Regions from separate parts of the Streptomyces sp. P9-2B-2 genome, predicted to be linked through region 1. Evidence: riboswitches for the same ligand, from Rfam matches in the RefSeq annotation. Region 1 holds a riboswitch; each other region holds the start of a gene.

Region 1 (8,717 bases):
GTGCGAGGCGGCCAGTTTGGCGGCGGCCTCGGCGATGTCCCGCGGACCGACCGGCGGCAGACCGGCCCGCAGCGCGGCCGTCGCGGGCGCCAACGGTTCCGGGTAGCGGGCGAGTTCGACACCGGTGACCGGACCGGCCAGCCGCTCGACCTCCGCCACATCTCCCGGCTCGTGCGCCGTGACGCCGGTCTGGGCCGGTTTGAGCACGGCCACCGAACGGCCTTGGGCGAGCGCCGCCGCGGCGATCGCGGCCGTCGTCACGGTCTTGCCGATCTCCGTGCCCGTGCCCGTCACGAACAGCACCGACATGGTTGTGCCTCCGACTCTGCGCGGCCGATCCCGCGCGTAATGACTGGGAATGTTGCTGTGTGCCCGGTGCGCACGGCACCGGTACCGGGGGCGGCGGGGCGCGGAGACCCGGCCACCGCCGCCCGTGCGGTCAGCCCTCGCGCGCCGCCGCGCACACCGCGGCGCAGATGCGCGCCACATCGCCGTCGCCGGTGATGTACGGCGGCATGGTGTAGATCAGATCCCGGAACGGGCGCAGCCATACGCCCTCCCGGACCGCCGCCCGGGTCGCGGCCGCCATGTCCACCTCGTGGTCGAGCTGGACGACACCGATCGCGCCGAGGACCCGTACGTCACGCACCCCGGCGATGCTCCGGGCCGGGGCCAGACCGTCCCGCAGCCCGGCCTCGATCCGCTTGACCTCCTGCGCCCAGTCCTGGGACAGCAGCAGCTCGATCGAGGCATCGGCGACGGCCGCGGCCAGCGGATTGCCCATGAAGGTGGGACCGTGCGCCAGCACCGGCAGTGCGCCCCGGGAGATCCCGTCCGCCACCGCCGCCGTGCACAGCGTCGCCGCCAGGGTGAGATATCCGCCGGTCAGCGCCTTGCCCAGGCACATCACATCGGGTGCGACGCCCGCGTGTTCGGCGGCGAAGAGGGCGCCCGTACGGCCGAAGCCGGTGGCGATCTCGTCGAAGACGAGCAGCACGCCATGGGCGTCGCAGGCCTCCCGCAGCACCCGCAGATAGCCGGGGGAGTGGAACGACATCCCGCCCGCCCCCTGCACCACGGGCTCCACGATCACCGCCGCCAGCTCGTCGGCGTGCCGGGCGATCAGCTCGCGCAGCTGCGCGGCGTACGCCTCGTCCGGCGCCGCGTCGAAGCCTGCCGGCGGGGTGTCCGCGAAGACCTGCCGCGGCAGCGCCCCCTGCCACAGCTCATGCATCCCGCCGTCCGGATCGCACACCGACATCGGCTGCCAGGTGTCGCCGTGATAGCCGCCCCGCCAGGTCAGCAGCCGCTGTTTGCGGGGCTTTCCGAGCGAGCGCCAATACTGAAGGCACATCTTGACGGCGACCTCGACGGACACCGAACCGGAGTCGGCGAGGAAGACGTGCTCCAGCGGCTCCGGGGTGATGTCGACCAGCCGCTTCGCCAGCCGGACGGCCGGCTCATGGGTCAGCCCGCCGAACATCACATGGCTCATCCGCCCCAGCTGGCTCTGTGCGGCGTCATTGAGGACCGGGTGGTTGTAGCCGTGCACCGCCGACCACCAGGACGACATGCCGTCCACCAACTCGTCCCGGCCCTCGACCGGTTCGGCCAGCCGGAGCCGGACCCCGGACGCGGACTCCACCAGCAGCGGTGCGGCCTTGCCGGGCATCGGCCCGTACGGATGCCACACATGCTGCCGGTCGAGCGCGAGCAGTTCGCCGGGGGTGAGCGGCTCAGGCATTGGGCGGCAGTTCGGTACCGGCACCGCGGCGGCGCACCGAGACCAGATCACGGCGGGTGTCGTCGGACGGTGCCGTGACAGTGGCGGCGAGATCCGCGGCGTCGCCCTCCGCGTCGCCGGCCTCGCAGGCCGCCGCTCCGCCGCAGTCCGGCCGGCGGTGCTCGGGCAGCGTCGTGGTGTCCGTGCCCTCGACCTCGAACCCGGCGTCCGCGATCATCGCCAGGTCGTCCTTGCCGGCCTGGCCCTCACTGGTCAGATAGTCGCCGAGGAAGATGGAGTTGACCAGGTGAAGGGCGAGCGGCTGGAGACTGCGCAGATGGACCTCGCGGCCGCCGGCCAGCCGTACCTCGATGTCCGGGCAGACGAACCGCACCATCGCCAGGATGCGCATCGCGCGCTGCGGGGTGAGGTTCCACTCCTTGGCGAGCGGGGTGCCCTCGAACGGGATCAGGAAGTTGACCGGGACCGAGTCCGGGTCCAGTTCGCGCAGTGCGAAGACCACATCGACCAGGTCGGCGTCGCTCTCCCCCATACCGGCGATCAGCCCGGAGCAGGCGGACATCCCGGCGGCCTGGGCCTGCTGGACGGTGGACACCCGGTCCGAGAAGTCGTGCGTGGTGCAGATGTCGCCGTAGGTGGCTTCCGAGGTGTTCAGGTTGTGGTTGTACGCGTCGGCGCCCGCCTCGCGCAGCCGGCCGGCCTGGCCGTCGGAGAGCAGACCCAGGCAGGCGCAGACCTCCACACCCTCGTTCTGCTCCTTGATGGCGGAGATGGTCTCCGAGACACGGTCCACGTCCTTGTCCGTGGGGCCGCGGCCACTGGCCACCAGGCAGACACGCTTGGCGCCGCCGGCCACCCCGGCGGCCGCCGCCTTGGACGCGTCATCCGGCTTCAGCCAGGTGTACTTGAGGATCTCGGCCTTCGAGCCCAGCCGCTGGGAGCAGTACGAGCAGTCCTCGGGGCACAGGCCCGACTTGAGGTTGACGAGATAGTTGAGTTTGACCCGCCGCCCGAACCACTGGCGGCGCACCTTTCCGGCCGCGGCCACGACATCGAGCAGTTCGTCATCGGACGTCGCCAGCACGGCCAGCGCCTCTTCGCGGGTCGGCATCTCGCGCCGCAGTCCCTTGTCCACCAGTGTGTTCAGCAGCTCCATGGCGTTGATCCTGGCGTACGCCACCGCCTCCGGCCAAGGAGGATCTCCACAACGAGCTCCGATCGAGGTGTGTGTATCACCACACTGTGTGCGTGCGGAACGACCGCTAACGTCTATAGACAGCCGACAATCGAGGCCGACAGACGAAGGACGCCGATGCCGCAGGACTCCGCCCCGTCGCTGCTCCACGACACCGCGCCGGCGACCCCCGGCGAGCCCCCCGCCGAGCCCTCCCGGCCGGTGTATGACGCGGCGTTCGACTGGATCGACACGGCCCGTACCGCACGCCATCGTGCCGGACTGGTCCGCACGCTGCGCCCCCGCCCCGCCGACTCCCCGCTGCTCGATCTGGCCAGCAACGACTATCTCGGACTGGCCCGGCACCCCGAGGTCACCCGCGGTGCGGCCGCCGCCGCGCACCGCTGGGGCGCCGGCGCCACCGGCTCCCGGCTGGTCACCGGCAGCACCGAGCTGCACGCCCGGCTGGAGGCGGAACTCGCCGCGTTCTGCGGCTTCGAGGCCGCTTTGGTGCTGTCGTCCGGTTATGCCGCGAACCTCGCCGCCGTCACCGCGCTCACCGCTCCCGGCACCCTGGTCGTCTCCGACGCGGGCAACCACGCCTCCCTCATCGACGGCTGCCGGCTCTCCCGGGCCCGTACCGAAGTGACCCCGCACGCCGACCCCGAGGCCGTGTGCACGGCGCTGACCGGCCACGACGGCCGGGCGCTGGCCGTGACCGACGCGGTCTTCTCGGTCGACGGCGACGCCGCGCCGCTCCCCGCGCTCGCCGAGGCCTGCCGGTCCGCGGGCGCCGCGCTGCTCGTCGACGACGCGCACGGTCTGGGTGTCCTGGGCGACGGGGGCCGCGGCGCGCTGTGGGCCGCCGGGCTCGCCGGTGACGGCGATGTGGTGACCACCGTGACGCTCTCCAAGTCCCTCGGCTCCCAGGGCGGTGCGGTGCTCGGCCCGGCCCGGGTCATCGAGCACCTGGTCAACACCGCCCGGTCGTTCATCTTCGACACCGGACTCGCCCCGGCGGCGGTCGGCGGCGCCCTCACCGCGCTGCGGCTGCTGCGCCGCGAACCGCAGCGCGCCGCCCGGGCCGGCCAGGTCGCCCGGGAGCTGCACGAACGGCTGACCGCCGCGGGGCTGGCCGCGGTCCGGCCGGACGCCGCGGTGGTCTCGGTCCGCGCCCCCTCGCCGGAGGCGGCGGTCCGCTGGGCCGCCGACTGCCGTGCGGCCGGACTCGCCGTCGGCTGCTTCCGGCCGCCGTCCGTGCCCGACGGGATCTCCCGGCTGCGGCTCACCGCCCGCGCGGATCTGACGGACGCCCAGCTCGACACGGCGGTCGGCACGATCGTGGCCACGGCGCCGACGGCCTGACGCGGACGGCGTTCCGGGCCCGGCGGCCGTCGTCGGCCCTGATCCTGGGGGCCTGCGGAACCCGCCGGTGCGGTCCGTCCAAATCCGGTCTCGCGTGGCAGAGTTCACCGCAACGAGCGATAGGGCTCCGTATATGTGGGTGGATCGGGTATCTCATCGCCGGCGGGGGTGGCAGTCTGACGCCCAGCAGAAGCCCGAGGCCGCACCGGTGTCCGGAGCGGCATCCCGGGTCCGGTGCGCACCGGACCCGGGCCTCGGTGGGAAAGGGACGGCGCCTCGATGGCAGACCACCAAGCATCCTCACTGACTCTGCCGAGCGTCCCCGCCTCGGTCCGCACCGCCCGCAGCCACGCCCTCGCCGTGCTCGCCGAATGGGGCCTGCCCGTCGACTCCGCGCTCGCCGACTCCCTCCGGCTGATCGTCTCGGAACTCGCGACCAATGCCGTCGTGCACACCTTCGGCCGGTCGCCGGACTTCACCGTCGAGCTGCGGCTGGAGCGCGACGAGCAGCTGCGGGTCGGCATCACCGACAGCCATCCCCGCCGCCCGCGCCGACTGCCCGCCGCCGTCCAGCAGGACAACGGCCGGGGCCTGGTCATCATCCGCTGCCTCGCCGCGGAAGCCGGCGGCCGGCTCACGGTCGTCCCCACCGCGTCCGGCGGGAAGACCGTCTGGATCACCCTGCCGTGGCAGAACCCCGTCCGCTGACGACCTCTGCCGCACCCGGCGGGCCTCCGGCTACGGCGCGGGGGCGTGGCGGGTGAAGGCCCCGCGCAGCAGGGCGCGCAAGGTGTCCGCGGCCGGGGCGCCGCCGTCGGGGCGGTAGGCCACCGAGATGCGGCGGAGCAGCTCCGGCGGGTCCAGCCGGCGGACCCCCAGCGGGGTCACGGAGCCCTCCGCCATCATCTCCGGGACCACCGCCACCCCGAGCCCCGCGCTCACCAGCGCACACACCACCGCATAGCTCGGCGACTCACAGCGCACCGCCACACTCGCCCCGGCGGCCGCCAGCACCGCCTCCACGGCACGCCGGTTCGGATTGGCCGGTGCCATGCTGACCAGCGGCTGACCGGCCAGCTCGGCGAGCGGCAGACGTCCGGGGCCCGCCGAGAGGGCATGGCCCGGCGCGGTGACCAGCACCAGTTCCTCGGTCAGCAGCGGTTCGAGCCGCACCCCCTCCGGCCGTGGCATCGCCTCGCCCGGCACATACTCGTGCGTCAGCGCCAGATCGACCTCGCCCAGCGCCACCGCCGCGGTGGCCTGCGGAGGTACGTACTCCGTGACGCTCAGCTCCACATCGGGGTGCGCGCGCCGGAACGCGCTGAGCGCGGGCGGCAGCAGATGCGTCCCGGCGGTCATGAACGTGCCGACCCGCAGCCGGCCGCCGGACAGCCCCGTCAGCCGGGACAGCTCGTGCCGCGCCTGATCCAGCTCGTCGAGCACCCGCCGGGCCCGTACGAGCAGCAGCTCACCGGCCGCCGTCAGCCGTGCCCCGCGGTGGTGGCGCACCAGCAGCGCCGTCCCCGCCTCCCGCTCCAGCTTGGCGAGCTGCTGGGAGAGCGCGGGCGCGGTGTAGCCCAGCCGGTCGGCGGCTCTGCTGATCGAACCGGCCTCCGCCACCGCCACCAGAGCGGCCAGTCGCGTGGGGTCGTACATAAGAACCTCTTTAGGCTCCCCAAGAACATTGCCACTCCCCATTAAAGGCTCTGACCAGCGAAACTGCTCCCATGGACGGACAGCTGATCGCCTTCACCGGAGTAGCCGCCGGCATGGTCGCCATGCCGGGCGCGGACTTCGCGGTCGTGGTGCGCCACGCGCTCGACTCGCGCCGGGCGGGGGTGGCGGCCGCCGTCGGAGTGGCGGGCGGGCTGCTGGTGCACACCGCACTGGCGGTCGCCGGACTCGCGGCCGTGCTGGTCGCCGTGCCCGCACTCTTCGGCGCCGTCCAACTCCTCGGCGGTATCTATCTGTTGTACCTCGGAGTCGGTGCGCTGGTCGCGGCCGTCCGCCGCAGGGGAACGCCCGACGACGCCGCGACCGCCCCGGCCGACAGCCCGGTGGCCCGCCCGGGCACCACGGGGCGGAGCCTGCGCCAGGGCTTCCTGACCAACGCCCTCAACCCCAAGGCCCCGGTCCTCTTCCTCAGCCTGCTCCCGCAGTTCGTCCCGGCCGGCGAACCCGCCCTGCCCCGTACGCTCCTGCTCGCGACGATGGTCGTCGCCATGGCCCTGGTGTGGTTCCCCGCCGTCGCACTGCTCGTCGACCACCTGGGCGACTGGCTGCGCCGCCCCCGGGTCACCCGCGCCCTGGAAGCCGTCACCGGAGCGCTGCTCACCACGCTGGGCGGCATCCTGCTCGTCGAGGTCGTACTGGCCTGAAGGACGGGCAGCGGTTCGGCCACCGTCACCGAGCCGTCCGCGGGCGGGAAGCTTCCGCGCGCCGCGGACGTCAGCAGTGTGCTCAGCGGTGAGGTCAACCGGCCAAGTGGGCCAATCCCACTGACAATTGATCACACGTGAGACGAAATGCCGGTCAGCCCACACGTCCATAGGACACCGCGCCGCTCCAGATCCGCTCCAGCCGCACCACGCTCCCGGCCTTGGGCGCATGCCACATCCGGCCCCGGCCCGCGTAGATGCCGACGTGGTAAATGCCGCGTGCGGAACGGAAGAAGACCAGGTCACCGCGTCTGCGCACGGAGGCCGGGATATGCCGGGTGCGGACGTACTGGGCGGCGGCGGTACGGGGCAGGGCCCGCCCGGCGCGCTTGAACGAGTACAGCGTCAGGCCCGAACAGTCGAAGCGGTACGGCCCTTGGGCGCCGTATTGGTAGGGCGCGCCGCTCTTGGAGGCCGCGATGCGCAGCGCGTAGGCGGACACCGTCGCGGCTTCGGCGTTCCCGGTCTCTCCCGGGGCGACGGTTGTCCCGCCCAGGGTGACCAGCGTCAGAGCGGTGACGGTGCCGGCGCGCGCCAGCAGATTCGGCGTATGCATGCGCACAGTCATGCGCAAACCCTTCGTCAGCCGCCTGCGAAGGAAGACCTGTCGGGTTCGGGCAGGCGAAGATGCCCGGCCGTGCGTACGGCTTCACCCCAAGGAGCCCTCGGCCCTGAGGCCGGGACCCCGTCCTGCTCGGGTCCTCCGCTCCCGCCGATCCACAACGTCGACCGGACATCCGGTACGGCGGCGGGATTAGGCGCCCGTCCGGACCGCCCCGTCGCTGTGGCGGGGGCTTGCCGTCGAAGGGATCGTCACGCACCCGCCACCGGAATTCCGAGCTGAAAATGCCGTATGTGACATGCGTCACACTTCGCCTGAATGGTTACTTTTGTTCTCGCAAGTGCCGAGACGCGGAGCGTCACACCCTCTGGACCAGCGGCGAAACATCAATGGTCCAGGGAATTGCGTCTCCCCGCGCAATTCGACGCCTCCTCACATCGGGCCCGGACGCTACGCCGTATGCGCAGCTCCGTGTGCGTGTCGCGTCAACTCTCCGTGGCCGGCGGCATCGTCACGAGCCCGGCCCGGCGCTCGCCCTCCAATACCCGGAGCGCGCGGGCCAGGGTCTCGCGGTGCAGCTCGCTCTCGCCCCGGTCGTGCATCAGCGTCAGCGCGTCCCGCAGCCCGGCGGCCTTGCCGACCAGTGCCTGGGCGGCCCGCAGTCCGGAGTAGGTGTCGCCGCCCCGGGCCGGGTTGATCTTGCCCAGCAGGTCGAGCACCTCCAGATAGCGGTCGATCAGGTCGCCCTCGGCCCGTGTCAGGGCGGGCAGTGGCGGAAGTTCCGGCAGCAGCATCCGGGCTCACCGATCGCCGGGTTGGGGGGTGGACTGCTTGCGCTGACGGGTGAGTGCGTCGATCAGGCCGTACTCCCGGGCGGCTTCGGCGTCGAAGATCTTGTCGCGCTCGATATCGGCGGCGATCCGTTCCCGGGGCTGTCCGGTGTGCTCGGCCAGCATCCGCTCCAGCATGTCGCGGGTGCGCAGCAACTCCTCGGCCTCGATCTGGAGATCGGTGGCCTGGCCCTGGACGGGCTCGGGGAGCGAGGGCTGGTGGATCAGGATCCGGGCGCCGGGCAGGGCCAGCCGCTTTCCGGGGGTGCCGGCGGCCAGCAGGACCGCGGCGGCGGAGGCGGCCTGCCCGAGGCAGATGGTCTGCACATCGCACGACACGAAGCGCATCGTGTCGTAGATGGCGGTCATCGCCGTGAAGGAGCCGCCGGGGGAGTTGATGTAGAGCGCGATGTCCTGGTCGGGCGCGGCGTGTTCGAGGTGGATGAACTGCGCCATCACATCGTTGGCGGAGGCGTCGTCGACCGGGGTGCCCAGGAAGATGATGCGCTCACTGAGCAGCTTGGAGTACGGGTCCATGGTGCGCGTCCCCTGGGACGTGCGCTCGGTGAACTCCGGAAGGATGTAGCGGGCCATCGGTCGCAGC
Region 2 (10,449 bases), 4.6 Mb from region 1:
CTCGCCGAGCTGATCCACCGCAAGCGCGCGTCGCTGGGCGACACCGCCGAGGCGGACGAGGATCTGATCTCCGCCCTGATCCGGGCCTCCGACCACGGGGAGCATCTGACCGAGAACGAGGCCGCAGCGATGGCCTTTATCCTGCTGTTCGCCGGTTTTGAGACCACCGTGAACTTGATCGGTAACGGCCTCTACGCGCTGCTGCGCCACCCCGCCCAGCGGGAGCTGCTCCAGAAGTCGATCGCGGCGGGCGACGCCGAGCTGCTCACCACCGGCATCGAGGAACTGCTCCGCTACGACGGCCCCGTGGAGCTGGCGACCTGGCGGTTCGCGACCGAGGAGCTGACGCTCGGCGGGCAGCGGATCGCGGAGGGGGACCCGGTCCTGGTGGTGCTGGCCGCCGCCGACCGCGACCCGGCGCGCTTCGAGGAGCCGGATGTGCTCGATCTGACCCGGCGTGACAACCAGCATCTGGGATACGGGCACGGCATCCACTACTGCCTGGGTGCGCCGCTCGCCCGGCTCGAAGGACAGACCGCGCTGGCGACCCTGCTGACCCGCCTCCCGGACATCCGGCTTGCGGCGGAACCGGACGATTTGCGCTGGCGCGGCGGGCTCATCATGCGCGGACTGCGTTCACTTCCGGTGGAGTTCACTCCGGATCGGCTCTGACCAGCGACAAGGCCATATGTGACGCAGAGTCAACTGCGTGACCTTTACGTGATCTCCGCTACACCGACTTGTGACTACCCGTGACCCCGGCTACCTTTCGACCCTACGATCGACAGGCTTCACTCGATCGGTCGAAGCGGCGATGTGGGGGACCGTTGTATACGGTGCCGCTCGCGTGCGTCGGCCGGCCGGAAGCCTCGTCGAGCAGCTCGAAGAGCTCGTCGACAACTCAACCGCCGCGCGAAAGGCATCCGCATGCGTTCCGGGAACGGCCGACATCGTCGCCCCCGTCAGGCACCGGCCATCTTTGTCACGGCGGGAGTGACCGGCGCCGGCTTCGCCCTCCCCCTCCTCGGGGCGAGCGGCGCACACGCCGCCGACACCGCGACCTGGGACAAGGTCGCCCAGTGCGAGAGTGCAGGCGTGTGGAGCGCCGCCTCGGGCAACGGCTACTACGGCGGCCTCCAGCTGACCCAGGAGATGTGGGACGACTACGGCGGCTCGGCCTACGCCTCGCGCCCCGACTACGCCAGTCGCTCCCAGCAGATCGCCGTGGCCGAGTCGATCCTCGACGACCGCGGGCCGGACGCCTGGCCGAGCTGCGCCGTGAACGCGGGGCTGACCGGCGACGGCAAGGCCCCGGAGGTCGACCCCGGCAGCACCAGCACCCCCGCGCCCGACCCGTCGGACTCGCAGGGCTCCCTCGACCCCTGGGACACCTCCGGTTCCCACGACCACGGGGACTCCGCCGGCAAGGACGACGCGCCGCGCGATGAGCAGGGCGACGAGCAGGACAGGCGGCCGTCCGACGCGACGCCCTCGCCCGACGCCTCGGACTCCGGCGAGCCCGGCGACGCGTCCACGAGCCCGGAGCCGTCCGACCCGGCCACGCCCGGCGACCGGGACGACGACCACGACCCGTCGCAGTCCGCCGACCCGTCCGACGACGCCCCGTCCGACGACGACGCGTCCGGCAGCCCCTCCACGGACCCGTCCGGGGACGGCAGCCGCACGGACAGCACCGGCACGCCCCGCGAGGTGCCCGCCAAGGGCAAGCACCGCGGTGAGGCGGGCGACGAGGGCGCCAAGGACGACGACGGCAGGTCCGGCGGCCGGCACGCCTCGCGCGGCGATGACGCGCACCGTACGGGCCCGGCGGCCGGCGGCGACTACACGGTGCGCCCGGGTGACAGCCTGTCAGCCATCGCCACGGCCCACCGGCTGCCCGGCGGCTGGGCCGCGCTCTACGACCGCAACGAGGGCGTCATCGGGTCCGACGCGGACCTGATCCAGCCCGGTCAGCAGCTCGATCTCGGGCGGAACGCAGGGTAGTTCGGCACCCTTCGCCCTCTTTTGGGAAAGTGAGACAAGGGTCTCGTTGACTCTCGTGGGGTCCGGTGTGCTCAACACCGGCATACCGGGCCCCACCTGCGGATACGTAATCAACCCGTGATCAAAAGCGGTCAACTTGGTTCAGATGGTGGGGTTTGAACCCCAGGGGTATTACTGCTTAACGTCAGGATCGCTCGCCAAAGCGAGCCCCTCGATCACGCGCCGAATCCTGCCGGTGGTCGAAGGCACTTGACGCGCAAGCGCCGAAGGCAGGAGCGGGGGACCCAAGGTAAGTGCCGGCCCCGCCCGTGAAAACGGGTCAACCGGCTTGGGGTGAAGCCAGGTGCGCTTGCGTACCGGGCCGGGCGACTCATCAGCCCGAACCCGACAGCTCACCTCGTAGGCGTCGGTGAGGAAACGAACGAACCATGCTGATCTTCAAGGGCAAGCACCGTCGTCCCTCCAAGGCCGTCCGCGTCGCCACCCTCGCCGGTGTGGCCAGTGCCGCCGTGGCCGTCCCGATGATGGGTGCCACCTCCGCCTCCGCCGCCTCCGTCGCCACCTGGGACAAGGTCGCCCAGTGCGAGTCCGGCGGCAACTGGTCGATCAACACCGGTAACGGCTACTTCGGTGGCCTCCAGTTCTCCAACTCCAGCTGGGCCGCCGCCGGTGGTACCAAGTACGCGCCGCGCGCCGACCTGGCCAGCAAGGCCCAGCAGATCTCCGCCGCCGAGAAGCTCCTCGCCATCCAGGGCCCGGGCGCCTGGTCCTGCGCCGGTGCGGGCAACCTGACCGCCGGTGGTCCGTCCCCCGACGTCGACACCTCCGCGCAGACCAAGTCCGCGCCGAAGCAGGAGTCGGCCAAGCCGGAGGTCAAGAAGGCCCCGTCCCAGGACCGTGCCTCGCGCTCCGCCGAGCGCAAGTCCACCGGCCACGGCAACTACACCGTCAAGGCGGGCGACACCCTCGCCAAGATCGCCAAGGCGCACGGCACCAACTGGAAGTCGGTCTACGAGGCCAACAAGTCGGTCATCGGCGGCAACCCGAACCTGATCATGCCGGGTCAGCAGCTCAACGTCTGAGCCGGAGCTCACCGGGGCTCCTGAGGGCCCGAGCGGCGGGCCCCCTTTCCCTCCGTGAGACCGCCCCGTCACGGCGCGCCCTTCCCCCCAGCGCGCCGTGGCGGGGCTTCTCCCGTTCCGGGCCGCACCGGGCCCGCACCCGGCGCGCGCCGCCCGGCGGCAGGCCGCTGACCGGCGCCGTTCCGCGACTTCTCCCGCTCGGCGAACAATGTGCCAAACGTCCCGCCCGCTGGGCCTTTGGGCAGGTTTTCGGGGGTGTTCCGTCCCACGGAGCGGGCCAAGGGCAGGCGGACGAGCCCGGGGCCGTTAGGCTCATGCGCAGAACGCCAGACACCCACGAAGGAGACAACGTGCCGTCGATCGACGTCGTCGTAGCCCGCGAAATTCTCGACTCGCGAGGTAATCCCACGGTCGAGGTCGAGGTCGGCCTCGACGACGGCAGCACCGGCCGTGCCGCCGTCCCGTCCGGCGCCTCCACCGGCGCCTTCGAGGCCATCGAGCTCCGCGACGGCGACCCGAACCGCTACCTCGGCAAGGGCGTCGAGAAGGCCGTCCTGGCCGTCATCGAGCAGATCGGCCCGGAGCTCGTCGGCTACGACGCGACCGAGCAGCGGCTGATCGACCAGGCGATGTTCGACCTGGACGCCACCGACAACAAGGGCTCGCTCGGCGCCAACGCCATCCTCGGCGTCTCCCTCGCCGTCGCGCACGCCGCCTCCGAGGCCAGCGACCTTCCGCTGTTCCGCTACCTCGGCGGCCCGAACGCGCACGTCCTGCCCGTCCCGATGATGAACATCCTCAACGGTGGGTCGCACGCCGACTCCAACGTGGACATCCAGGAGTTCATGATCGCCCCGATCGGCGCGGAGTCCTTCTCCGAGGCGCTGCGCTGGGGCACCGAGGTCTACCACACCCTCAAGAAGGTCCTGAAGGAGCGCGGCCTGTCCACCGGTCTCGGTGACGAGGGTGGCTTCGCCCCGAACCTGGGCTCCAACCGTGAGGCCCTCGACCTCATCCTGGAGGCCATCAAGCAGGCCGGTTACGCCCCCGGCCAGGACATCGCGCTCGCGCTGGACGTCGCCGCCTCCGAGTTCTACAAGGACGGCAAGTACCAGTTCGAGGGCAAGGACCGCTCGGCCGCCGAGATGACCGAGTACTACGAGGAGCTGGTCGCGGCCTACCCGCTGGTCTCCATCGAGGACCCGCTGTTCGAGGATGACTGGGCCGGCTGGAAGGTCATCACCGACAAGCTCGGCGCCAAGGTGCAGCTGGTCGGCGACGACCTGTTCGTCACCAACCCCGAGCGCCTGGCCCGCGGCATCGAGGAGGGCTCCGCCAACTCGCTGCTGGTGAAGGTCAACCAGATCGGCTCGCTGACCGAGACCCTGGACGCCGTCGAGCTGGCCCAGCGCAACGGCTTCAAGTGCATGATGTCGCACCGCTCCGGTGAGACCGAGGACGTCACCATCGCCGACCTCGCCGTCGCCACCAACTGCGGCCAGATCAAGACCGGCGCCCCGGCCCGCTCCGAGCGCGTCGCCAAGTACAACCAGCTGCTGCGCATCGAGGAGATCCTCGACGACGCCGCGGTCTACGCCGGCCGCTCCGCCTTCCCGCGCTTCCGCCACGGCAGCTGACGAAGACGGCCCGCTGCCAGGCCGGACAGGGCAGCAGGGGCTGAACGGGCGAGGCAATCGCCCCGCGCCCCGTACGTCCCCGGCGACGGTCCCGTACCGTTGCCGGGGACGTACCTGCTTGAAGCAGTCAGGCGTCCGTCAGTGAAGGGGAGACGACGTGCCCGCGGACCGGTTCTCGACCGCGACCCGACTCAAGGCGCTCGGCGAGCAGGCCGCCGCCCGCGTCTACCGCGCCCGGCCGCCCCGCCGCAACCGCCTCACCGGCCGTGCCGCCCTGCTGGCGCTGGTGATGTGCTCCCTGGTCGTCGCGCTCGCGTATCCCATAAGGCAGTACGTCTCCCAGCGCTCCGACATCGCCGAGCAGCGCCGTAAGGCCCAGGACGCCGGTGCGGCGCTGGACCGGCTGCGCGAGCAGAAGGCCCGCTGGCAGGACCCCGCGTTCGTACGCCAGCAGGCCCGCCGGCATCTGCACTACGTCCTGCCGGGCGAGGCCGGATACATCGTCCCGGACGGCTCCGGCACCGGCCCCGCACCCAAGGGGGCGCGGGCGGCGCAGCGCCCCTGGTACGAGAATCTGTGGGACGCCGTCGACGCCGCCGACAAGCGGTGACGCCGGCCCGTACCGCTCGCGGGCGGCAGCCCGTACCGTCGACAGCGGACGGCTCGCCGCGCCGCACCGTCCCCTCCACACCACTCACCTCATCGAAAGCGCACATGGACACGCCCCCGCCCCAGACCGAGCCCACCGAGCCCACCGCCGCGGACATCGCCGCCTTCAAGCAGCAGCTCGGCCGCCCGCCCCGCGGGCTGCGCGCCATCGCGCACCGCTGCCCCTGCGGCCAGCCGGATGTCGTCGAGACGGCGCCGCGCCTGGAGGACGGCACTCCCTTCCCCACGCTCTACTACCTCACCTGCCCGCGCGCGGCCTCCGCGATCGGCACGCTGGAGGCCAACGGCGTGATGAAGGAGATGTCCGAACGGCTGGCGACCGACCCTGCGCTTGCCGCCGCCTACCGGGCCGCCCACGAGGACTACATCCGGCGGCGGGACGCCATCGAGGTGCTGGCGGGCTTCCCGAGCGCGGGCGGTATGCCCGACCGGGTCAAGTGCCTGCACGTCCTCGTCGGCCATTCGCTGGCGGCCGGGCCGGGCGTCAACCCGCTCGGTGACGAGGCCCTCGCGATGCTGCCGGAGTGGTGGAAGAAGGGGCCGTGTGTGACCCCGTGCCAGGACACCACCGGAGACCGGGACACCCCCGAAGGAGACGCCACGTGAAGCGGGTCGCCGCCATCGACTGCGGTACGAACTCCATCCGGCTGCTGGTCGCGGACGCCGACCCGGCGACGGGTGAGCTGAAGGACCTCGACCGCCGGATGCAGATCGTCCGGCTGGGCCAGGGCGTGGACCGCACCGGGCGGCTGGCGCCCGAGGCGCTGGAGCGCACCTTCGCGGCCTGCCGGGAGTACGCCGCGGTGATCAAGGGCCTGGGCGCCGAACAGGTCCGCTTCGTGGCGACCTCCGCCTCCCGGGACGCGGAGAACCGCGACGACTTCGTCCGCGGCGTGGTGGACATCCTCGGGGTGGAGCCCGAGGTGATCACCGGCGACCAGGAGGCCGAGTTCTCCTTCAACGGCGCCACCAAGGAGCTCACCGGCATCGAGGCAGCAGGCGCGGAGCGCCTTCCCGGGAAGGGCGGTGGTGGGCGACGGGTGGGCCTGGAGCGGCCGTTCCTGGTGGTGGACATCGGCGGCGGCTCGACCGAGTTCGTCCTCGGCGCCGACTCGGTCCGCGCCGCCCGCTCGGTCGACGTCGGCTGCGTACGGATGACCGAGCGCCATCTGGTGCACGAGGGCGAGATCAGCGACCCGCCCACCCCGGGCCAGATCGCCGCGATAAAGGCCGATGTCGCCACGGCGCTGGACCAGGCCGAGGAGACCGTCCCGCTGCGCGAGGCGGCCACCCTGGTGGGCCTGGCCGGCTCGGTGACCACGGTCGCCGCGATCGCGCTGGGCCTGGACCGGTACGAGTCCGAGGCCATTCACCACTCCCGGATCTCCCTGGCGACGGTCCGCGAGATCACCGACCGGCTGCTGTCCTCCACCCACGCCGAGCGCGCGGCCATCCCCGTCATGCACCCGGGCCGGGTCGACGTGATCGCCGCGGGTGCGCTGGTGCTGCTGTCGATCATGGAACGGACCGGCGCCGAGGAGGTCGTCGTCAGCGAGCACGACATCCTGGACGGCATCGCCTGGAGTCTCGCCGGCTGAGATGAGCACGGGGCGGCAGAGGTCGGCAACGGCCTCTGCCGCCCGGCTTTTTGAGCGGACCCGCGGCCCGGCTGAGCGGCTTTCAGGGTGCTTCGGCGGGCTTCACAGCGGGCTCCGGGAAGAAAGTTCGTGAAATCCTTCACATGAAAAACCCTGTCGTTGGACGAACAATCTCAGTGTTCGGCCCTCAATCGAAGGTCCTAGGTCTTCTCGACCCGGTGAATGCGCGGTTCCGTAAGCCGCGCCGAAGCGCCCGTGGCGATGGCGGTTCGGCCGCTCGACGGGCCGTGACGCCGGAACAACGCCTGATCAACGCGGGTGTCCAACGCCTTGTGGTGCACAGTGGTTCCGCTTTGGACTATGGCGTCGGTCACGAAGCCGGCGGAGTGTAGCAGACACCCCTCCGGTGCTTGTGAAGGGGCTCACGAGCGACCCCCCATGTGGGGGTGGATACTCGATTGCATGAGCACCACGGAGCGTCCCAGGATCCTCGTTGTAGGCGGTGGGTACGTAGGCCTGTACGCGGCACGCCGCATCCTCAAGCAGATGCGGTACGGCGAGGCGACCGTCACGGTCGTCGACCCGCGCTCGTACATGACGTACCAGCCCTTCCTCCCCGAAGCTGCTGCCGGCAGCATCTCCCCCCGCCACGTCGTGGTGCCGCTACGACGCGTGCTCCCCAAGGCGGAGGTCCTCACCGGCCGGGTCACCACCATCGACCAGGATCGCAAGGTCGCCACGATCGCGCCGCTCGTCGGCGAGGCGTACGAGCTGCCCTTCGACTACCTGGTCATCGCGATGGGCGCGGTCTCCCGCACCTTCCCGATCCCCGGCCTGGCCGAGAACGGCATCGGCATGAAGGGCGTGGAAGAGGCCATCGGCCTGCGCAACCACGTGCTGGAGCAGCTGGACAAGGCCGACTCCACGACCGACGAGGAGGTCCGCCGCAAGGCGCTGACCTTCGTCTTCGTCGGCGGTGGCTTCGCGGGTGCGGAGACCATCGGTGAGGTCGAGGACATGGCCCGCGACGCCGCGAAGTACTACAACAACGTGAAGCGCGAGGACATGCGCTTCCTGCTGGTCGACGTCGCCGACAAGATCCTCCCCGAGGTCGGCCCGAAGCTCGGTGCGTACGGCAAGGAGCACCTGGAGAGCCGCGGCGTCGAGGTCTACCTCAAGACCGGCATGGACTCCTGCGTCGACGGCCACGTGAAGCTCAACAACGGCCTTGAGGTCGACTCCAACACCATCGTGTGGACCGCGGGCGTCAAGCCGAACCCGGCGCTGGCCCGCTTCGGTCTGCCGCTCGGCCCGCGCGGCCACGTCGACACCGGCACCACCCTCCAGGTGCAGGGCACCGACTACATCTGGGCCGCAGGCGACAACGCCCAGGTCCCGGACATGGTCGGCCGCAAGAACGGCAACGAGAACGCCTGGTGCCCGCCGAACGCGCAGCACGCGCTGCGGCAGGCCAAGGTCCTCGGCGACAACGTGCTCTCCGGTATGCGGGGCTTCCCGCAGAAGGAGTACAGCCACGCCAACAAGGGTGCGGTCGCCGGTCTGGGCCTGCACAAGGGCGTCGCGATGATCGTCATGGGCAAGGTGAAGATCAAGCTCAAGGGCCGTCTCGCCTGGTACATGCACCGCGCGTACCACGGCATGGCGATGCCGACGTTCAACCGCAAGATCCGGGTCTTCGCCGACTGGACGCTGGCCATGTTCCTCAAGCGCGAGGTCGTCTCGCTCGGCGCCATGGAGAACCCCCGCGAGGAGTTCTACGAGGCCGCCAAGCCGGCGCCGGCCCCGCCGACCGCCGCCGAGGCCGGGGACAAGACGAAGGCCAAGGCCTCCTGAATTCCCGGTCGGCTACTCCGACCAGCCCGAAGGGCGTCCGCCATCCGTGGGGCGGGCGCCCTTTGGCGTGTCCACTCTGGCGCAAAGCGGGCGGTGTGCGGTTCTCTTACGTGTGAACGGGACTAACTGGGCGCCCCATTGGCGTTTACGTGGTGGGTGAATCTTCTTCGCCCGACTCGTCAACACGGAGGTGTGCGACATGGCCGATGCCGCTGGACGGCTCACCAAGCTCGCCGAGGAGGTACTGGGAGCACCGCTCCCGGTACGCATCCGCGCCTGGGACCGCAGCGAGTCCGGCCCGCCGGGGGCACCCACCCTCGTCATCCGCCATCGCCGGGCCCTGCGCCGGCTGCTGTTCAGGCCGGGCGAACTCGGTCTGGCCCGCGCCTGGGTGGCCGGCGACCTCGACATCGAAGGCGATCTCTACGAGGCGCTGGACCGGCTCGCCGGGCTGATCTGGGAGCGCGACGACGCCCCCAAACCGCCGCGCGCCGCCCTCGTACGCGCCCTGGCCCGCCCCGAGATCCGCGCCGCCGCCCGGGAAATGCTCACCCTGGCCGGCGCCCCGGTGCCGCCGACGCCGCCCGCGGAAGAGCTCCGACGCCGCCGCGGACCGCTGCACACCCTGCGGCGCGACAAGGAAGCCATCAGCCACCACTACGACGTCGGCAACGACTTCTACGCCCTGGTGCTCGGACCGTCCATGGTCTACTCCTGCGCCTACTGGGAGAGCCCCCGGGCCACGCTGGAGGACGCCCAGCGCGACAAGCTCGACCTGATCTGCCGCAAGCTCGGCCTCCGCGAGGGGCAGCGGCTGCTGGACGTGGGCTGCGGCTGGGGCTCGATGGTGCTGCACGCGGCCCGCGAGTACGGCGTCCGGGCGGTCGGTATCACCCTCTCCGAGGAGCAGGCCGGCTTCGCCCGTAAGCGGATCGCCGAGGCCGGGCTCGCCGACCGGATCGAGATCCGGGTGCAGGACTACCGCGAGATCCATGACGAGCCGTTCGACGCGATCTCCTCGATCGGGATGGCCGAGCACGTCGGCCGCACCCAGTACGCGGAGTACGCCGACGCCCTGTACTCCCTGCTCAAGCCCGGTGGACGACTGCTCAACCACCAGATCGCCCGGCGACCGGTCGCGGACGAGGAGGCGTATCACGTCGATGAGTTCATCGACCGGTATGTGTTCCCGGACGGTGAGCTGGCGCCGGTCGGCCGGACCGTCGGCCAGCTGGAGGAGGCCGGGTTCGAGGTCCGGGACGTGGAAGCGATCCGGGAGCACTACGCGCTGACGCTGCGCAGCTGGGTCGCCAACCTGGAGCGGCACTGGGACGAGGCGGCGCGGCTCACCTCCCCCGGCCGGGCCCGGGTCTGGCGGCTGTACATGGCCGCGTGCGCGCTGTCCTTCGAGCGCAACCGCATAGGAGTCAACCAGGTGCTGGCGGTCCGGACCCCGGAGCCCGGGGACGCGGGGACGCCGCTGCGGGCGCGGGACTGGACCGGCTGACGCCCCCCTACCTCACCCACACACCCTCCCCCGCCCCCACCGGCCCTCCCCCCGAAGGGGGGAGGGCCGGTGACGGTGGGGGGGCGGGGGCGGGGGCG
Region 3 (10,449 bases), 4.0 Mb from region 1:
AGGCGGCTACGCCGTAGCCCGCTGGACCAAGAAGCGCCCCCTGGGCGGAGTGGCACTGGCGGCGGCCGGGGCCGTGGCGGCGCGGGAGTGGCAGCGCAAGGCGGGGAATGTGACGGCGGCCGCGTTGAGCGGGGTGTACGTGGCGGCGTTTGCCGGGTCGCATCCGTTGGCGAAGAAGATCGGGGCGTGGCCTTCGGTGTTCGCGGTGGCGGGTGGGGTGGCCGCTGCGTCGTGGGCCGTGGTGGATCGCCGGAAGTAGGACGGAGGAGGGGGAGGAAGCGGGCGGACGGTCGCGCTTCGCTCTCTCCCCCTCAGGGACTGGGTCAGGCGGAAGCCTCGTCCAGCAGCTTGAGTTCGTCCTCCGTAAGCGCCACATCCCCCACCGCCAGCAGAGCCGGGAGTTGGGACACCGTCCGGGCGCTCGCGATCGGCGCCGCGACGGTGGGCCGGCCGGCGAGCCAGGCCAGGGCGACGGTGGCGAGTTCGGCCCCGTGGGCGGCGGCGACGGTGTCGAGGGCCTGGAGGACGCGGCGGCCGCGGTCGGTGTCCACGTACTTGGCGGCGCCTCCGGAGCGGGCGCTGTCGACGTGGGTCCCCGGGCGGTACTTGCCGGTCAGGAAGCCGGAGGCGAGGGCGTAATACGGCACGGCGGCCAGGTCGTGGCGGGCGGCGACCTCGGCGAGTTCGCCTTCGTAGGTGTCGCGGGAGACCAGGTTGTAGTGGGGCTGGAGGGCGACATAGCGGGCCAGGCCCTCGCGGGCTGAGCAGGCCAGGGACTCCTCCAGGCGCTGCGCCGAGATGTTGGAGGCGGCGATCTCGCGGACCTTGCCGGCCCGGACGAGGTCGTCGAGGGCGGTGAGGAACTCCGGGACCTCGACCGACTCGTCGTCGTAGTGGGTGTAATAGAGGTCGATGTAGTCGGTGCGCAGACGGGTCAGGGAGGCGTCGACCGCGGACTTGATGGTGGCGGGGGACAGGCCCTTGTAGCCGGGGAGGGCGCCGACCTTGGTGGCTATGACGACCTCGGAGCGGTTGCCGCGGGAGGCCAGCCAGTTGCCGATGACGGTCTCGGATTCGCCGCCCTTGTTGCCGGGGACCCAGTGCGAGTAGGCGTCGGCGGTGTCGACGAAATTGCCGCCGCCCGCCACATACGCGTCGAGGACGGCGAAGGACGTGGCTTCGTCGGCCGTCCAGCCGAAGACATTGCCCCCGAGGGACAGCGGGGAGACGGAGAGCGAGCCGAGGGGCTTGCGGGTGCTGCGGGCGCCTGGGGTGCTGTGTGTCGCGGTCATACGTCGTTGCAGCGCCGGGGGAAGAGGAGTTATTCCTTCCTCTTCCCCCGAACGACAACTCCCCTCGGGCCCTTACGGGTTGAGGGTGCAGTTCAGGCTTCGAGGCCCTCGGTCACACATTGAGCCCATGATCGCGCAGCCACGGCATCGGGTCGATCGGGTCGCCGGCGCCGGGGCGTACCTCCAGGTGGAGGTGGGGGCCGGTGACGTTGCCGGTGGCGCCGACGCGGCCGATGACGTCGCCGGTGCTGACCTTGCCGGAGGTCTTCACCATCGAGGAGAGGTGGCAGAACCAGAGTTCGGTGCCGTCGTCGAGGGTGAGGACGATGCGGTAGCCGTACGAGCCGGCCCAGCCGGCCTGGGTGATGGTGCCGGAGTGCACCGCCTTGATGGGGGTGCCGGTCGGCGCGGCGAAGTCCTGTCCGGTGTGGTCGGCGGCCCAGCGGTCGCCGGCCTGGCCGAAGCCGGCGGTGAGCGTGTAGGAGGACACGGGGGTGATGAAGCTCTTCGCCAGTTTGGCGAGGCGTTCGGCCTCGGCCTTCCGTCGGGCCGCTTCCTCCGCCTTGCGCTTGGCCTCCATCTCGGCCGCCTTCTTGGCTGCTGCGGCCTTCTCGGCCGACTTCTGGTGGGCGGCGGCTTCCGCTGCGGCCTGCTGGACAGCGGCCTTCTCGGCGGCCTCGCGGGCCTCCTGCTCGGCGGTGCCCTGCTGCGCGTCGGCCTGCTGGAGGATGCGGCTGCGCAGCGCCTCACCGGCGCCCGCGGCGTTCCCCGTGTCCGCGCCCGTCCCCATGGAAGCGGCGGTGGCCGTGCCGTCGGCGGGAGCCGAGGCGGCGTCGGCGGCCGCGGAGCCGTCGTCGGATATCAGGTCGCCGATGCCGGGAAGCTCCTTGGCATCCGGCAGTTTCTCGGAGAGGTCGTCGGCCATGCCGCCGACGTCGGGCATCGAGATCGGCACCGGCGGACGGCCCTCGGCCGAGGCCATGCCGCTCGCGCCGACCGCCGCGATGACGCCGACACCCAGGACGGTGCCGCTGCGGGCGAATCCGCCGCCGCGCTGCTTGGCGACGCGGTGCTTGCCTCGAACGGAACGGGTGGATTCCTCGGTGGGATTCCATTCCTCCCACGGTCCGTCGCCGTCATCGACACCGGGGCCGGGGAAGGCACCTCGGTCATCGAGCTCGTAGGCGGACGGGTCCACGGGGGTAGGCCTGTTGGACGCCACGGGGGCGCACTCCTTTCCTTCCTTCTCGCCTACCGGGTTAGCTGACGGGTTCGGAGCAGGAAGGTCTCCTACGGACGCCCACTGGCGGAGGGCGTCCGATTCACCCCAAGGAAGTGGTTCCCCGGTTCCCTAGGTGCAGTTCGAAGTGCTTGGGGGTGCGTGAAAAGCGCGTGCGGGATTCGGCGTCGGCGCGCGGTGCCGCCTCGGGCGACGGCTGGGACGACCGCGCTGCGTTATCGGACAGTAATAGAGACGGCGACCGAATTCCAAGCGTTCCCACGAATCCGTATGCGCTCCGCGCAAGCCGCCGCGCGGCCTTTTCGGCCAGCAGGGCAGCAATCCGGGCGAGTCGGCCCGCCACCTCTAAACGATCTCCCGCGGATTGTGTGCCAGTTGTTATGCACAGGGGTGCCCCTCAGTTACGGAGGGTGAGAGCAGTAACGTCGGATCATGGTCGTCAACGTCGGGAACACCGGGAACGCCGGACGGGCTGCCGGTAACGCGTGGGGAGTGGCGGAGCGGTACCGGGAGTTCTCCTGGTGGGAGGCGCGCGGCCGGTCGGACGCACACGAGGAGCTGAGCGCGCGGATCAGCCAGGACCCGGAGTTCTGCGATCTGCTGTCCGGCTCGCTGCCCGCCGGCAGCAAACAGCAGCCGGACCTCCTGCTCGCCGCCGTCCGCTACCTCGACGGCCCGCACGCCGAAATGGGCCCGCGCGGTGCGGCCGCGTACGGGCGCTGGCGCGAGTGGACGATCCGGCACTGGGACGAGGTGCGCGCGGTGATCATGCAGCGCGCCGCCCAGACCAATGAACCGGCCCACTGCGCCCCCCTGCTGCCGCTGCTCGCCCGTCTGCCGCAGCCGCTGGCGCTGCTGGAGGCCGGCACGTCCGCGGGGCTGTGTCTGCACCCCGGCCGCTACCGCTACCGGTACGAGGCCGACGGCGAGGACGGCGCGGGCCACCGGGCGGGCGGCGTCCTCCGGGCCGAGCTGGGGGCCCCGGAGAGCCCGCTGGTGTTGACCTGCCGTACGGGAGGGGCGGCCGACGAGCTGCCCGAACGGCTGCCGCAGATCGTCTGGCGGGCCGGCATCGACCTGGACCCGCTCGACCCGGTGGACGAACGGGACGATCTGCGCTGGCTCCAGGCGCTCGTATGGCCGGGCGACGAGGAACGCGCGGCCCGGCTGTCCGCGGCCGTCGACGCGGTACGGACGGCGCCGCGGCCGCGGATGGTGCGCGGCGACCTGATCGACGAGCTGCCCGCGCTCGCCGCCGAGGCACCGCCCGAGGCGACGCTGGTCATCTTCCACAGCGCCGTGCTGCCTTATCTCCCGCCCGCCCGCCGCGAGGAGTTCGTGCGCCTCGTACGGTCGCTGCTCGACGGGCGGCCCGGCGGCGGCCACTGGATCTCCCACGAGCACCACTCCGTGCTGCCGTGGATCACCGACTCCGCACCCCACGCGCCCCGCCCGGACGACACCCTGCATCTGACCCTCGCACTCGACGGCCGCCCGGTCGCACTCACCGGCCCCCACGGGCAGAGCCTGCACAGCCTCTCCGGCGCGAGGGACAGCCTGCGGCGCTGAGCGGGCTCGGGGCCCCCTACGCCCCCATGGGCCGCTGCACCGCCAGCAGCGCCATGTCGTCGGCCGGCGCACCGCCCGTATGCCGTGCCACATCCTCGACGAGGGTGTCCACGAGGACGTCCGGGCCGGGGAAGCGGCAGCCGCGCAGTTTGCCCGACGGGTTGTAGTAGCGGCCGAGCAGGTCCCGGGCCCCGGTCACCCCGTCGGTGAAGAAGAGCAGCAGGGCCCCGGCCGGGAAGAACGACTCGTCCGGCCGGTCCGGCCGGCTCGCCATCTCGCCCAGCCCGAGGGGCGGCGCCGGCGCCTCGGGGAGCAGTTCGCGCAGCCCGCCGTCCGGGGTGAGCAGCAGCGGGGACGGGTGCCCCCGGTTGAGCACCCGCAGAACGGACTGCCCGTCGGCGGGGATCTCGGCCAGTACGGCAGTGGTGAACCCCTCGGCCTGCTCCACCCCCTCGCACCGCCCGCCCTCCCGCCGCAGCGCCCGCTCCAGCCGGCCCGCCACCGCCCCCAGGGTGCGCTCCTGTTCCGCCGCCTCACGGAAGGCGCCGATGACGATCACCGCGGTCCGCACCGCGTCCAGCCCCTTGCCCCGTACGTCGCCGACCAGCAGCCGTACGCCGTGCGGGGTCTCCTGCACCGCGTAGAGGTCACCGCCGCTCCGGTCCGCCACCCGCGCGCCCACATAGCGGGCGGCGATGGCGAGCCCGGCGAGCCGTTCGGGCGGCGTGGGCAGGACGGCGCGCTGGGCGGCCGCCGAGACGTCCTGTATGGCGGCCGGGCGGATGTCGGCGCTCCGGACGACCCGGTTGATGCCGACGGCCGACAGGGCGACAACAAGGACCAAGGCGGTCTCCGTCACCGACTCGCCGTGGTCCTGCGCGGCGCCGCTGCGGTAGAGGACGACCCAGATCTCGCCGAGCACGGCGGCCAGGGCCGTGAGAACGGTGCCGCGCAGTGCGTAGAGCGGCGCGGCGACCAGTGGGGCGGCCGAGAAGAAGGGGGCGGCGGTGTATCCGGCGGGCGTCCCCACGCCGAAGGCGACGCCGCCGACGATCAGGAGGACCGGAAGCCGGCGCACCAGCAGTCGGCCGGACCACACCAGCCGGGCACGGCGCTCCCCGTCGCCCTCGGGGGGCGCCTCACCTCGGAGCATCCGCACCGGCCTCGCCCCACTCCCGCCCGTCCGTACGGGACCGTCGTGCCGGTCGCCTCGACGTCCCCAGGCTTGCCGGTACGGGCCGGGACGGCGACTCGTCGGGGGCCGGACGGGTCACGGGACCGGCCGGGGGAGGCAGCACGCGGGCGGCCGAGGAAGCCCGGGCGGAAGCAGCGGCCGCCGCGCCCGCCTGAAGTCCCCCAAGCTCGTTCCGGTCAAAGGCACTTGAGGCCCGCCCCACACCCCGCTCACGCCCGAGGGCCCGGACCGCAATCGGTCCGGGCCCTCGGGGCACTCCATCCGGCGGACGGTCTCGCCGTCCCGCTTCTGGTGGGCCATCAGGGGCTCGAACCCTGAACCAATGGATTAAAAGACCCGACGAACCTGGGACCGACGGTCCCAGGTAGTCCACCGGAGTCCAGTTCTCCCTGGTCACAGCACCTACAGCTGACGCCAGGTCCAGCGCCGGACCGGCCTGTGTCACGCCGTCCGCTCACGCATCGCTCACGCATGGCGGACGGCTGACCAGGCATTCGGCGCAGCGCCTTATCCGTAGGTATCGCAAGTCAGGCAGCGACGGGTCGCCACTCGCCCGGTGTTGCCCTCGGTGGCTCGCAGCGGCTGCGACTCCGAGATGCGGGACCAGGCATCGGGATCGGGGCCGGCCACCCAGCCGAACTTCGGCCCAGCGATTTCGCTGTCGGAGAGGTGGTTGCAGCCGGGCAGGTGGGCGTTCCCCGCGGGCGACACGATGATGGCGTGGGGCGGCTGCCCGGGGCGGCTGGCCTGTTTCGGTGCTTGGCCGCCAACCATGCGAGGAGCCACACCCTCGGACGGGCAGGCGCACCCCGCCCCGATGATGAGATCACAGCGATCGCAGCGCTGTTCCGTCACGGCCTGTCGTCCTCTCCTGTCGGATGCCCGGCTCCTCACCCAAGTCCCGTGAGACGAGAGCTGGTGAAGTCGGATCACCATCCCACCTTCCTCAGCCCCAGTCCGGCGATTGCTTCGTGTGCCTCCGGAACCCTCTGCCGCCCCCGTAATGACTGGTTGCCAAGCAGCTTTGGCCACGCGACGCGGACCTATCCTGTGCCCTGAGCTTGGGAATCAAGGGGGCATGAGTGCTCGATATGGTCTCTGACCTGGGAAAACGATGCTGAGTCCGCCTGTTCGGGAGGGCTCTTGAGCACCGTTTATGACCGTTGTTGACCGTGCTGGAGGGCACGGTTGGGGCACGAGGCGGTAGGTGCGATGACAGGACCGCCCCGACGGCGGCCAGCGGCCGCCACCGGGGTGGACAAGACGAAGCAGCTGACCGTGACGGCCAGATCGCGCATCCACGGCTGGACCAGCAGCGACTTCCTGAGCTGGTCGAACAACTGCAGAGATCACACCTGGTCGAGGCCGACCGTACCGGACCGTGTGGGTCGCCCCTCGCCTGCGTCAGATCTTCAATTCGGCGCGCAGGACCGCCCGGTGACGGTGGTCAGTTCGCTGCCACTGTCACTGCCACGGTCTGGTCCTCGTGTGCCAGCAGTTGCTGCAGTTGCTTCCTCTCGGCGTGCAGGCCCTCGAAGAGCGCGGTCCGCAGTTCGTCGGGGAGCGAGCCGATCGAGTATTTCGTCAGACGCGATGCGTCGCACCATTCGAGGAGCCCACGGTCCGCAAACCACCGCAGGAGCAGGTCATCGAGGTGCGCACTGCTGCGGAGCCAGTCCAGGGCGGTGTTGGGGTGAGGCGCGGCGACGCATATCCGGTTCTTCTCGGCGTCGTCCTCATATGTTGCCTCGACGTGGGCGGCGAAGGCGGCGCTGAACACCTGCTGGCACGGGACGAGCGTCTGCAACGTGATGCGGGAGCCACTGAACATCGGCACCACCGGCCGCGCCTCGAGGCCGTCCGCGGTGCAGTCGATGTAGAGGGTTCCGGGGCGGGCGGGGACGGTCGCCCCGCCGAGTTCCACCGTGTCGGCGCCGATGCGCCGGACCCTGCCGTGGCGGACGATGTCGGTGATCCGCCGGAGCTGTTCGAGTTCGGTCCGGCTGACGGTCGCGCAGCGATACGCCGTCGGCGTGACGTCGGAAGACAGCCTCAGCAGGAGGCCGCCGGCTTCCAGCCGCTGAAAAAGCTCCTCGACCGTGCGGGATTCCAGCACCGCGCGGATGCGAGCGGTGAACGACTCGGCGTCGCTCGCGGCGGACTCCGGTCCGGGCTGGATCTGAGCACGGTCGAGCAGCCACGAGTCGCGCGGCATGATCCAGGTGATGCCGGACGGGTCGACGCCATGCTGCAGAAGCCACAGGCACGCGTCGATGCCCGTCTTTCCCGCTCCCACCACGGTGTAGTGCGATGCCTGCTGCTCCAGGGCCGGCAGCTGGTTGGGGGTGATCAGCCGGACCCCGGAAGCCACCTCGTACTTCGGCGGGCACATCGCAGGAACCGTGACGTTCATGTAGGTGGCGTCCACGGTCCGCCGACGCACGCGGATGTCGAACTCGCCACCGGAGACGAGGGAGTGACACCGCTGGACATCCGGTCGCGCGGGATCCGCGCCGTCGTAGTGGGACATGGGGAAGTACGAGACACGACCGCTGGGCAAGAGGGTTTTGCGCATCACCTGGTCGAAATAGGTGAGGATCTCATCGGACGACGCCAGCTCGTGGAGTCCCGCGTTCCAGCCGTCCTGGTCCACTTCGTCTGTTCCCAGTTCACGGGAATTGACGCCGTAGAACGACGAAGGCTGATGCAGCCGCACGAACGGGTAGGCGACCGTCCAGTGGCCACCGGGCCGACCGTAGCGATCGACGATGGCCACGGTCGCGTCCGTCTCGGTCAACAGAGTGTCGGCGAAGGCCATGCCCATGGCTCCAGCCCCGACGATCAGGTAGTCAACCTCGATTATTTCCCGCTCTGACAACGTATTTCCTCTTTCTGGTGTGGGTGTGGAATTCGCCATCGCGCTGGCACAACGACGTTTTCGTCGCCGCTCACCAGTGCGTTTTTCTCCGCCGATTGCCCGTGCCTGCACGGCAGGACAGCGGCCCGTCTCGTCAGGACTCGCGTCCGAAGGCGGCTCGCAGTTCGGAGACGAAGAGGTGCGGAACCTCAAGGGAGGGGAAGTGCCCGCCACGGTCCAGGACGTTCCAGTACCGCAGGTCCTCGAAGCGCGCCTCGACCCAGGCGCGGGGTGCTCGGAACGGCTCCTTCGGGAACCTCGACACCGCTGACGGGACAGTCACCGGACGCCAGTTCCGGGGCGGGAGGCTCTCCCAGTACAACCGCGCCGACGACGCGCCGCACGCGCCGAACCAATAGATCGCAGCGTTGTCCAGGAGCCGCTGACGGGACACCGCGTTCTCGGGGTGCCCGTCGCAGTCGGTCCACCCCTGAAACTTCTCCACGATCCACGCGAGTTGCCCGGCCGGGGAATCCGTCAGGCCGTACCCGAGCGTCTGGGGGCGCGTCGACTGCACAGTCATGTACCCGCGCTCGGCCGCCAGCACTTCCCTGGCCGCAGCCAGGTCCGCGCGCTCGGCGTCGCCGAGATCGTCCTCGGTGAACCCCGAGGGCGGCTGGACCGGCGGCATCGTCGTATGCAGCGCCTCGACACGGTCAGGGTGCCGGACTCCCAGTGCCGTCGTCACGAACGCACCCCAGTCGCCGCCCTGGGCAAGGAAACGTTCATAGCCGAGCCGGGTCATCAGCTCGGCCCAGGCATCGGCAATACGCTCGATCCCCCAGCCCGTCCCGGCCGGCTTGTCGGAGAAACCGAATCCCGGCAGCGAAGGCGCCACCACGTGAAATGCGGGTTCACCGGCCGGCGGATCGGCCAGCTCGTCGAGAATATCGAGGAACTCCACCACCGAACCGGGCCACCCGTGAGTCATCAGCAGGGGCCGCGCATCCGCACGAGGGGAACGGACGTGCAGGAAATGAATCCCCAGCCCGTCGATCACCGTGCGCCACTGGCCGCGGTCATTGAGCTCGGCTTCGAGCCGGCGCCAGTCGTACTCCTCCAGCCAGTAACGGCACAACTCCTGGACGTAGGAACGCGGAATCCCCTGTGACCAGTCATCGACCGTCTCGCCCTCGGGCAGCCGGACACGACGCAAACGGTCGCGCACATCCTCCAGCTCTTCGTCGGAAACGCCGAGCACAAAGGGCGCGACGGTATCGGAATCAACCACAATTACTCTCTCCCCCGCATCGCAGACACAGCGGCGATGCGGTCGTTGGGTTCTTGCATTGCCAGAAGCCGCTTTTGTGAATGCGCGGCCCAAAGGAGACCGGAGTGGGTTAGCTCGCGCATACCCGTAGGCCCCGCCCCGACGTCAGGAAGCCGGCGACGTCAGGCCCGACGCTCGGCGACGATCTACTCCACCGCGGGAGTTGGCGCATCCGGCGCACGGTGAACGGGCCGGTGAGCAGCCGCCGGAACCAGGTGCTCTCCGGCGGGCCCCTCAAGATGAACTTCAACCGTCATACGGTCGTGACTGCCGCAGCGGTGCCCTCCAAGGACACGTCGGTAGACGCGCCAACCCAGCAGTGCGCCGAGCGCGATGACAATCGGCCCGAGGACATCGACCGCGCCGAGGGCGACGGTCTGGCCGGACAGGAACAGCGGGATCTGGATCGCCAGCATCTTGAGATTCCCGGCGAGGACGACCAAGTTGCCTCTGGTGAGGGCCCGGCGGCGCACCCTGCACCGCCGCCAGCCGGTCCCTTCCTTCGTGATCAGCCCCACCACCACGCCCATCGGCGGCCATCCGAGCAACAGCATCACGGCCGACACCACGGCCATCACGGCGTGCAGCATCAGACTCGGCAGGAAGAAGCTGGTGGCCTGCCCGGTCCCTGCGGCCAGAGCACCCGCGACACACACGAGGCCGAGAGCCGCGAGGGCGCCCCACACAGGCTCTCTGCGCGCCGCTCGGTAGACGCAGACCGCGGCCCCGGCCGCGAGGGCAAGTGCCAGCGCGACGGCAAGCCGGTGGGAGAGCGCGAAGCTCAGGGTGAATCCGAAAACGGGCACAACATTGATCACTGCATTGCGTAGCCGATGGCGCATGGCGGACCGGATGGCGTCCTCACCACCGGCTTCGCCGTGTACTGCAGGGTCCACAACTGCTCCAGGCTCCTCGACAGTTTGCTGTTCGCTTCTTGGTGGGCCGCGGGCGCGGTGGGGTCAGCCG

What was found. Region 1 has a riboswitch for cyclic di-AMP ahead of QT196_RS36505 (C40 family peptidase). Riboswitches for the same ligand answer to the same signal wherever they lie in the genome.
Region 2: linked by a shared signal. The riboswitch ahead of QT196_RS16085 (transglycosylase family protein) and the one ahead of QT196_RS36505 (C40 family peptidase) in region 1 are both predicted to bind cyclic di-AMP.
Region 3: linked by a shared signal. The riboswitch ahead of QT196_RS18530 (M23 family metallopeptidase) and the one ahead of QT196_RS36505 (C40 family peptidase) in region 1 are both predicted to bind cyclic di-AMP.

What each region holds. Positions count from the first base shown of each region.
Region 1 is NZ_CP129126.1:8,298,922-8,307,638, forward strand. Features, by position in the region: gene bioD (dethiobiotin synthase) at 1-309, opposite strand, end outside; gene QT196_RS36475 (adenosylmethionine--8-amino-7-oxononanoate transaminase) at 440-1,744, opposite strand; gene bioB (biotin synthase BioB) at 1,737-2,900, opposite strand; gene QT196_RS36485 (8-amino-7-oxononanoate synthase) at 3,057-4,283, shown strand; gene QT196_RS36490 (ATP-binding protein) at 4,563-4,991, shown strand; gene QT196_RS36495 (LysR family transcriptional regulator) at 5,022-5,939, opposite strand; gene QT196_RS36500 (LysE family transporter) at 6,011-6,661, shown strand; gene QT196_RS36505 (C40 family peptidase) at 6,816-7,289, opposite strand; cyclic di-AMP (ydaO/yuaA leader) riboswitch at 7,294-7,492, opposite strand; gene QT196_RS36510 (hypothetical protein) at 7,769-8,077, opposite strand; gene QT196_RS36515 (ATP-dependent Clp protease proteolytic subunit) at 8,084-8,717, opposite strand, start outside.
Region 2 is NZ_CP129126.1:3,704,275-3,714,723, reverse strand. Features, by position in the region: gene QT196_RS16095 (cytochrome P450) at 1-672, shown strand, start outside; gene QT196_RS16090 (transglycosylase family protein) at 928-2,004, shown strand; cyclic di-AMP (ydaO/yuaA leader) riboswitch at 2,256-2,425, shown strand; gene QT196_RS16085 (transglycosylase family protein) at 2,433-3,086, shown strand; gene eno (phosphopyruvate hydratase) at 3,437-4,723, shown strand; gene QT196_RS16075 (septum formation initiator family protein) at 4,881-5,333, shown strand; gene QT196_RS16070 (DUF501 domain-containing protein) at 5,438-5,998, shown strand; gene QT196_RS16065 (Ppx/GppA phosphatase family protein) at 5,995-6,990, shown strand; gene QT196_RS16060 (NAD(P)/FAD-dependent oxidoreductase) at 7,453-8,844, shown strand; gene QT196_RS16055 (cyclopropane-fatty-acyl-phospholipid synthase family protein) at 9,044-10,351, shown strand.
Region 3 is NZ_CP129126.1:4,251,447-4,261,895, forward strand. Features, by position in the region: gene QT196_RS18520 (hypothetical protein) at 1-259, shown strand, start outside; gene QT196_RS18525 (aldo/keto reductase) at 324-1,292, opposite strand; gene QT196_RS18530 (M23 family metallopeptidase) at 1,405-2,514, opposite strand; cyclic di-AMP (ydaO/yuaA leader) riboswitch at 2,526-2,680, opposite strand; gene QT196_RS18535 (DUF2332 domain-containing protein) at 2,965-4,101, shown strand; gene QT196_RS18540 (PP2C family protein-serine/threonine phosphatase) at 4,118-5,254, opposite strand; gene QT196_RS18545 (FAD/NAD(P)-binding protein) at 6,744-8,174, opposite strand; gene QT196_RS18550 (epoxide hydrolase family protein) at 8,308-9,444, opposite strand; gene QT196_RS18555 (DUF3159 domain-containing protein) at 9,630-10,325, opposite strand; gene QT196_RS18560 (cytochrome P450) at 10,443-10,449, opposite strand, start outside.